One region of the Fictibacillus sp. Mic-4 genome, then DNA from elsewhere that is predicted to be linked to it. Evidence: riboswitches for the same ligand, from Rfam matches in the RefSeq annotation. Region 1 holds a riboswitch; the other holds the start of a gene.
The links. A riboswitch is a leader RNA that binds a small molecule or an ion and turns the genes downstream of it on or off. The one in region 1 is predicted to bind cyclic di-AMP.
Positions count from the first base shown of each region.

Region 2: linked by a shared signal. The riboswitch ahead of WD019_RS13545 (potassium channel family protein) and the one ahead of kdpF (K(+)-transporting ATPase subunit F) in region 1 are both predicted to bind cyclic di-AMP.

Region 1 is NZ_JBBHZM010000059.1:3,607-7,820, forward strand. Features, by position in the region: partial or broken gene kdpA (potassium-transporting ATPase subunit KdpA) at 1-1,387, opposite strand, end outside; gene kdpF (K(+)-transporting ATPase subunit F) at 1,425-1,502, opposite strand; cyclic di-AMP (ydaO/yuaA leader) riboswitch at 1,750-1,898, opposite strand; cyclic di-AMP (ydaO/yuaA leader) riboswitch at 1,946-2,082, opposite strand; gene WD019_RS20445 (BglG family transcription antiterminator) at 2,423-4,214, shown strand, end outside.
Region 2 is NZ_JBBHZM010000020.1:53,136-57,349, reverse strand. Features, by position in the region: gene WD019_RS13550 (undecaprenyl-diphosphate phosphatase) at 786-1,568, shown strand; cyclic di-AMP (ydaO/yuaA leader) riboswitch at 1,694-1,828, shown strand; gene WD019_RS13545 (potassium channel family protein) at 1,912-2,568, shown strand; gene WD019_RS13540 (TrkH family potassium uptake protein) at 2,608-3,927, shown strand; gene WD019_RS13535 (amino acid permease) at 3,917-4,214, opposite strand, start outside.

The sequences.
Region 1 (4,214 bases):
ATTGGCAGCAGATGAGGTAAATTCATATAGTACTTGCGAAATCCCATGGAACCCGGGATTTGAAATCGCGCCTTTTCCCAGCTCAGTTAGAAATGCCAGGGCAGTTGGCCCTAGAATAAGCAACGGATGGGCTAGCAATGCCACCGCAATTAATTTCATCTCTTTTCCGTCCTAAAAATTCAGGTGTCCGGCCAACCATCAATCCGCAAATGAAGACCCCGATGATGGCATACATCAACATGTTGACAAGCCCCACTCCGTCTCCGCCGAATACCGTGTTCAGCATCATCAGGGAAAGAGGCGTAATTTGCCCAAGCGGTGTCAGTGTATCATGCATATTGTTGACCGTTCCCGTCGTGGCCGCGGTAGTCACCGTGCTGAACAAGGCCGATTGGGCAATGCCAAATCTTACTTCTTTACCTTCCATGCTTCCTTGCGAGGGCTCCAGTCCCATAGCCGTTAAAGCCGGGTTGCCATTACTTTCAGCGAAGTAAATAAGAGCGAGAAAAGCCACAAATAAAATGCTCATTGCGCCGAATACGATCCAACCTTGTTTTTGCTTTTTCGCAAAACGCCCATAAGTATACGTTAACGATGCAGGGATACACCACATAGATAAAATCTCGATTACGTTTGTAAGAGGGGTTGGATTTTCGAATGGATGCGCAGAGTTTGCGCCGAAAAATCCTCCACCGTTTGTGCCTAAATGTTTAATCGCTTCTAGAACGGCAACAGGGCCAATGGCAATAACCTGCTTCGCTCCTTCAAGTGTTGTCAGCGTAATTGACGGATCGAGCGTCTGAGGAACTTTCAGCCCCACAAGAACTAGCGTCAGAATGATCGACATAGGCATGAGAAGACGTGTATGTCCCTTGATGAAGTCCTCAAAAAAGTTGCCGATAGTGTTCCCTTTCGTGGTAATTCCCCGAATAAAAGCAATTGCCACAACAATCCCCGTAGCCGCAGAAGCGAACATCATCATCATGATGACGGCCATTTGCGAGAAGTAGGAAAGTCCCGTTTCACCGCTGTAATGCTGCAAATTAGTGTTCGTCATAAAGCTGGCAATCGTATTAAACGATAAAGTTGGTTCCATGTTTTTGATCCCGTTAGGATTCAACGGGAGAAATTGTTGCAGGCGCAAAATGACATAACCAGCCGCAACAAAAACAATATTGCTCAACAATAAAGAGATCGTATATTTTTTCCAGGTCATCGGCGCCCTGTTTTTCATTCCGCATATTGCATAAATGCATTTCTCAATAGGCGCGAAGAATTTGTCCGTCTTATTCGGTTCATTGGAAAAAACATGATAAATGTAGCTTCCCAATGGTTTTATAATGAAAAGCAGCAGCAAAATGACCGCCGCGATTTGCAATGCATCCATGTATGGTTTCCTCCTAAAAACGTAGAATGCTATTCTTTTAAAATTTTTCCGGGTGGATAAGGGCATAGATCAAATAAATAAAAATTCCCCCCGTCACGATCGCAGTGAAAATCATTGTTTTTCACCGCCTCCGGTTGTACGGTCGCACCACCTGATAAATCCCCATAGGATGCCGAATGTGACCATCATCAGTACAATCATGAAAACATCTTTCAATGAGACTTCCTCCTTTTGATAGCAAATGAAGTGACTTGATTTGGAGTCTGTTTCTTAAAAAAAGCAACAAAAAAGAAGCCTGCGGAAGAGGAACTCTTCCGCAGGCTTCAGGGATCACTAAATAAACCCGTGTGCACACGAAATTTGTTGCCTCTCTCGAAACGCTTACGAGGTTAGCTGACGGATTCGGGCGTGAGAGTCGCCCTACTCGAAAGATCGAGATTCACCCCATGTGGCTCGAAGCCACGGTTGGTTCCCCCGTTTCCCCTTTAGAGGAATTAAGCGATATAGACGCAAAGGTTATGAGTACTATCAAATTTTTTGAATACTATTAATGTCACCTTCTCTCTCCTACCACGCTTACGAAGTTAGCTGACGGGTTCGGACGGCAAGAGTCGCCCGACTTAAAAAGTTTCACCCCAGGAAATTTCTTTCCGATGGTTCCTCCGTTCCAAATTTGGATTCAGCGGTCATTCGAATTTTTTAAAAATGAAGATAGTGTTAATCTTACTCCTTGCTTTTTTGCTTGTAAAGGATGGAAATTCATTGAAAATGAACCAAAATATCTGTATTTTTAAATGAATAATCTTGTATTAATAAGTTTGACCCATCTAATCTTCTTTTTTCTTACGATTTCTTTAAATTAAAAGACCATTCAATTGACGCAACTCTTTTTTCATTGATGGGAATCGCTGAAAATTTCTTATCCATGATAGAAGTTCAGCGCAATTTTGTCCGTCGCTCCTCCCATCAATTGTTCCCAATCACTCACCACCATGAAAGCGTTTTATTATATGATGAAAACAGGAGGTCAAGCCAATGATGATCGAAAAACGTCCCGCGCTTTTGCTCAATTATCTTTTAAAAGTGAAGAATACAACAATGAATCAGATCATGGATTATACCCAATTAACGAAGCGGCAAATTTCTTATGACTTAGAGAAAGTCAATCATTGGTTAAAAGAAAGAGGACTTCCGGTAATTCCATACAAAGGAATTCATTATATCGCGATGCCGGAAGATGTTGTGGAGTATTTTCGAAAGCAGCAAAACCTTATCAATGAACGGGATTTTAATTTAACGGAAGAAGAACGCTTGATCTTTATTTATCTCTATTTGTTTATCCGGCAAGAGCCCATCTCATCAGTTCATTTGACACACCTTCTAAAAGTGAGCAAAAACACCGTCATTTCCGATGTCAAAAAGGCGAATGACGTGAACAGCCCATACCTTGTTGAAATTCGTTATACCCGCCAGCGAGGCTATCATCTAATTGGAACAGAATTGGACAAGAGAGTGCTCGTCATGAAGCATTTATCCGAGTTATTACAAGTGCCGTACGGCGAGAAAATGATCGATTACCTGCTAAACGAAGGAAATGAGTATTTTCACTTCGATCATATCCACAGCAGCCTCAAACACATTGAAAAGATGTTAGGACTGCAATTTGTCGAAGAACGGTTACTTCAGTTTTCCTATTTTCTTAAATTCTATTATTTCCTTCAAAAAGAAAGAAAGTTTGTCCGATTCCACTCTGATGAAATGAATGTATTAAAGAAAGAACGCATGTGGTCGGTAGCGGAAAAGCTATTTCTTCTGCTTGGGCTGGAGGAAGAAGAATCGGAGCTTTGTTACTTCACGATTCAGTTGCTTGGCCTGTCGTTAGGCAGCGTTTCTGTTCAAGACGGGGACCGCGATTTGCTCTTTAAGCTTTGCGAACAGCTTGTGCTTGATTTTGAATCAAAAGCGTGCATTGCCTTTGAAAAAAAGGATGAAGTGATTAAAACGCTTTACCAGCATATTAAGCCAGCTTATTTTCGCATGAAGTACCGTATTCCCATTACCAATCCACTTCTCGATCAAATTAAAAGTGAACATCAAGAGCTTTATACCATTGTGAAGGAAATGCTTCTTCCGATCGGGTCATTGCTCGGCATAACGATTCCTGATGAAGAAGTTGGATTCATTGCCATTCATTTTGGAGCTCTGCTAGAAAAGCCGAAACAAATGATGCCGAAGAAGAAACGAGCTCTTGTCGTTTGTCCGAGCGGGATTAGCTCTTCCTTAATGGTCAAACACCAGCTGGAATCGCTTTTCTCAGAAATTACAGTTGAAAGCACACTATCACTGCAGGAATTCCAAGAAGGGAAATTTGAAGGGTATGATCTGATTTTTTCAACAGTGGGACTAGAGACGGCTCTTCCCTGCTTTCATGTCAAGCCAATCATGACACCAGTTGAAAAAAATAGCTTGGTCAATGAAGTGTATCAGCATCTTTTTGGATTTCAATACCGAAATTTATCCTTAAAAGAACTCATGCACACGATTGAGCAATTCGCAAATGTTTATGATGAAGAAGGGTTGAAAGATGCGCTCAGCAAGATGACCTTTCATAAAAAAGTAGATGTTTACAGGGGGAGACAGCCAGTGTTGCACGATCTATTAAAAGAAGAAACGATTCAAATCATTGAACAGCTTTCCGATTGGGAAGAAGCTATAAGAGTAGCGGCCCATCCGCTGCTGAAAAAAGGGGCCATTGACACATCGTACATTGATGCGATGATCGAAAATGTGAAGACGGTAGGCCCATATGTCGTCATTGGCCCTGAAG
Region 2 (4,214 bases), on a different contig from region 1:
AAACTGATTTTCTATCCCTCATTTCTGAGAGATAACAAGAAAGCATTAATCTTAAAAAAGCTTGCTAAAGGACTATTTTTCATGAGGTAGCCTGGATTTTGTTCGCATAGAGCCGTTCTCAAGGACAAAAATGAGTCCTTGAGGTAGAAATGTGTCCAATAGAGCCCGTCTCAAGGACAAAAATGAGTCCTTGAGGCAAAACTTTGTCCAATAGAGCCCGCCTCAAGGACAAAAATAAAGAGTGGAGGGAAGCCACTGAAAAAGTTCCTTTTAATAAAAAACTAAAATTTTTGAAAAACCAAAACCCAAAAAAACAGTATTTTTCACTTAGGAAGTGGGGGATAGCATCGTGTTTACAATGCATTTCGCTTACCAAAGTGGGGATGTATTTTTTAGGAAAAAGCATTTTTGAAAATTTCTTGGACTTTTTCAGTGGCCTCGAGTGGAGGCAAAATTTTGTCCGATAGAGCTCGTCTCAAGGACTAAAGCGAGTCCCGGAGGTGAAAATATCTCCAATGGAACCGTACTGCAGGGCATTTTTTATGTCGTGGGCTTCAATTTTTCCCCAAAGTGCCTATATGTAAAAGCATTTAATTGGGGGTTCACCAGTTTTGAAGATAGAAGTGAAGAATTCTTATCCAATCTGCTAAAGGATGAAATTCAAAACCAATGATGAAATTGATAAGAACCATCCGATTCCCTCGGTAAGAATAATGAACTTGTACTATTGATTTCCATTCCTGAATACGCTGTACCAATGGACTCGGGATTAGGGGTGACGGATAATGGATTGGTTTCAGGCGATGATTTTGGGGATCATACAAGGATTAACGGAGTTTCTTCCGATAAGTTCAACGGGTCATTTGCTTTTAGGACGGCACCTGTTTCATTTGGATGATGCGGGTTTGTTTCTTGACGCCATGCTGCACTTCGGCACATTAATTGCTGTTATTACCGTCTATTGGAGAGAACTGCTTGACCTTTTGAAAAAACCGTTCTCCCGAATAGGACTGCTATTAATTGCGGGAACGATTCCGACCGTTATTATCGGTCTATCTTTTAAAGATTATTTTGAAGAAATTTCGAAAACGGGTGTGACGGTCGGATGGGAGTTTTTAGCGACCGGTTTCATCTTGTGGGCAGCAGATTCAATGAAAGAAAAAGGATTTAAAAAACTTCATCAAATTTCGTTTGCGGATGCAATTGTCATTGGCACGTTTCAAGGCGCAGCCATTTTGCCAGCTATTTCGCGATCAGGTCTCACAATCGCCGCAGCGCTTTTTCGGAAAATCGATAAAGAGACGGCAGCTTACTTTTCATTTTTCCTCTCCATTCCGGCAATAGCCGGCGGCTGTTTGTTGCAGGCGAAAGATCTTTTTACAGAACAAGCGGAGTCGATATCGTTTGGCGCATTGGCCATTGGCACGATCATGTCGGCTCTATTTGGCTATATTGCGGTCAGATGGATGATTTCTCTATTAAAAAAAGGAACTTTAAAAGGATTTGCCATTTACGTCTGGGGGCTGGGCCTCATTATTGTCGTCCTTCAGCTTACTGGTAAATTTTAATAAAATGATTGACAATTTTCGCTAGGAGGATTAAATTAGACTTAAATTCCTACGAACTGAATAAATGCCTTGAAAATCGCTGAATTCTAAATGTGTGTTTAAAAAGGAGAGCCTGAAAGCTTCCCAAACTTTTTAAACTATCACAAAAAAAGAAGCGGGGGACCCAATCATTCCGGGGTGAATCTTGCATTTGCAGCAAGAGGGGATACTCCATTCCCTAATCCGACAGCTAACCTCGTAAGCGTTATTTGGGAGAAAGGACAGTTTTAACACAGGCTGACCATTTTTCGCAATGGTCTTTTTTTGTTGTTTTCATTTTGTATTCAACATAAGGAGAGAGAGCATGGACAAGCAATTTGCAGTAATTGGTTTAGGACGTTTTGGAGGCAGCATTTGTCGTGAGTTTTCTAATATGGGATATGAAGTGCTCGCGATTGATAGGGACATTGAGCGCGTCAATGAATTTTCCAACATTGTCACACAGGCAGTTCAGGCCAATTCGACCGATGAAAAGGCGTTGCAGGCACTTGGCATTCGCAATTTTAATCACGTTATTGTTTCAATCGGGGACGACATTCAATCGAGCATTTTGACAACATTGTTGTTGAAAGAAATGGGAGTCAAGAAAGTCTGGGTAAAGGCACAGGATGATTATCATCATAAGGTGCTGGAGAAACTAGGGGCAGACAGAATCATTCACCCTGAACGGGATATGGCACAAAGGGTCGCACAACTGATCACATCAGATAAAATCATTGATTTTATTGAACTATCGAATGAATATAGCATCATTGAGATTCCCGTTTCTGATAAGTTGATCGGGAAAACGTTAACGGAATTGGATGTTCGCGCCCGTTTCGGCTGCAACATTGTTGCTATTAAACGAAAGGAAGAGATTTTTGTCTCCTCCATTGCCAACGTAAAACTTCAAAACGGAGATATTCTCGTTGTCATCGGAAGAAATGAAGATTTAAACAGGTTTGAGGCAGAAGGAGTGTAACAGAAAGTGGCTCTTAGAGTAAAAGAGAAAAAGCCATACATGTATAATCCAATTAAATTAAATCCGCCACAAATATTAGCACTCATCTTTCTTTCGCTTGTTATTATCGGTGGGTTGTTATTAAAGCTTCCAATTGCAACAGAAAAACCAATTTCCTGGATCGATTCTTTTTTTATCGCAGTATCGGCTTCAACGGTGACAGGATTAACTTCTATTGACCCGGGTTCTTCCTTTACGTTATTCGGTGAGATTGTCATCATGTTTTTAATTCAAGTCGGTGGCCTGGGAATTATGTCGTTCGCCGTTTTGGTCGTCATTATGATGGGAAAAAGGATTGGCATTAAGCAGAGGCTAATTATGCAAGAAGCCTTAAACCAGCCCTCGATTGGCGGAGTTATTCGCCTTGTACGGAATCTTTTCTTATTTACCGTTTCAATCGAACTGATCGCAATCTTCTTTTTATGCTTAAAATGGGTGCCGGAGATGGGGTTCGCAAAGGGCTTGTACTATAGCATCTTTCATACCATTGCAGCATATAACAATGCTGGATTTGCCCTCTGGCCTGATAATTTGGCCCGTTATGTCGGTGACCCGACGATAAATATGGTGATTACGTTACTTATTATAGTAGGCGGACTTGGATTTACCGTTCTTGTTGATCTTTGGGCGAGCAGGAAATGGAAGAATTTATCCCTGCATTCAAAAGTAATGATCATAGGTACGATTGCCGTTAATATTGTGGCGTTTATTGCCATTTATTTAATGGAACGAAATAACCCGGGAACGCTCGGGAAGCTTTCAGGAGCGGATAAAGTTTGGGCGGCCTACTTTCAGGCGATTGTTCCAAGAACAGCGGGATTCAGCACGATCGATATCGGACATATGGAACCCGCAACATGTCTGTTAACCATTCTCTTAATGTTTGTTGGTGCCGGAAGCACATCAACAGGCGGTGGGATTAAATTAACGACGTTTATCGTGATTGTGGCTGCTGTCGTTACATTTTTACGTGGAAAAGATGAAACGGTTATCATGAAACGGACCATTCGAAATACGATTGTTTTGCGTGCATTGGCCATCTCCTGTATTAGTGCCATCTTTATTTTTCTTGCTGTAATGATTATGAGCGTGACCGAAAAAGGATCATTTTTGCAAATATTGTTTGAAGTCGTATCCGCCTTTGGGACGGTCGGATTAACAATGGATTTTACGATGAATTTAACTGTAGTCGGAAAAATTGTGATTATTTTCATGATGTTTCTCGGGAAAATCGGCCCGCTCACACTTGCCTTTTCGTTGGCAAAACCCGCCGATAAGGCGAATATTAGATACCCCGATGGAGAATTATTTACGGGATGAAAAAAGGCAGGGAACTTACCCTGCTTTTTTTTTCATCATTCAATTTACTATGCTTGCGTCCGTAAAAGAAATAGACGATAAAACCGATAGCAATCCAAATGACAAACGAGATCCAGGTTACTTTGGAAAGGCTGATCATCAAGTAACCGCAAATAAAGACGGTAATGATCGGCAAAACAGGCACAAACGGAACTTTAAACGCTCTTTTCAAGTTAGGATGCGTTTTTCTCAAAATAATTACTGCAATAGCGACTAAAGTAAACGCGGACAATGTTCCAATATTCACC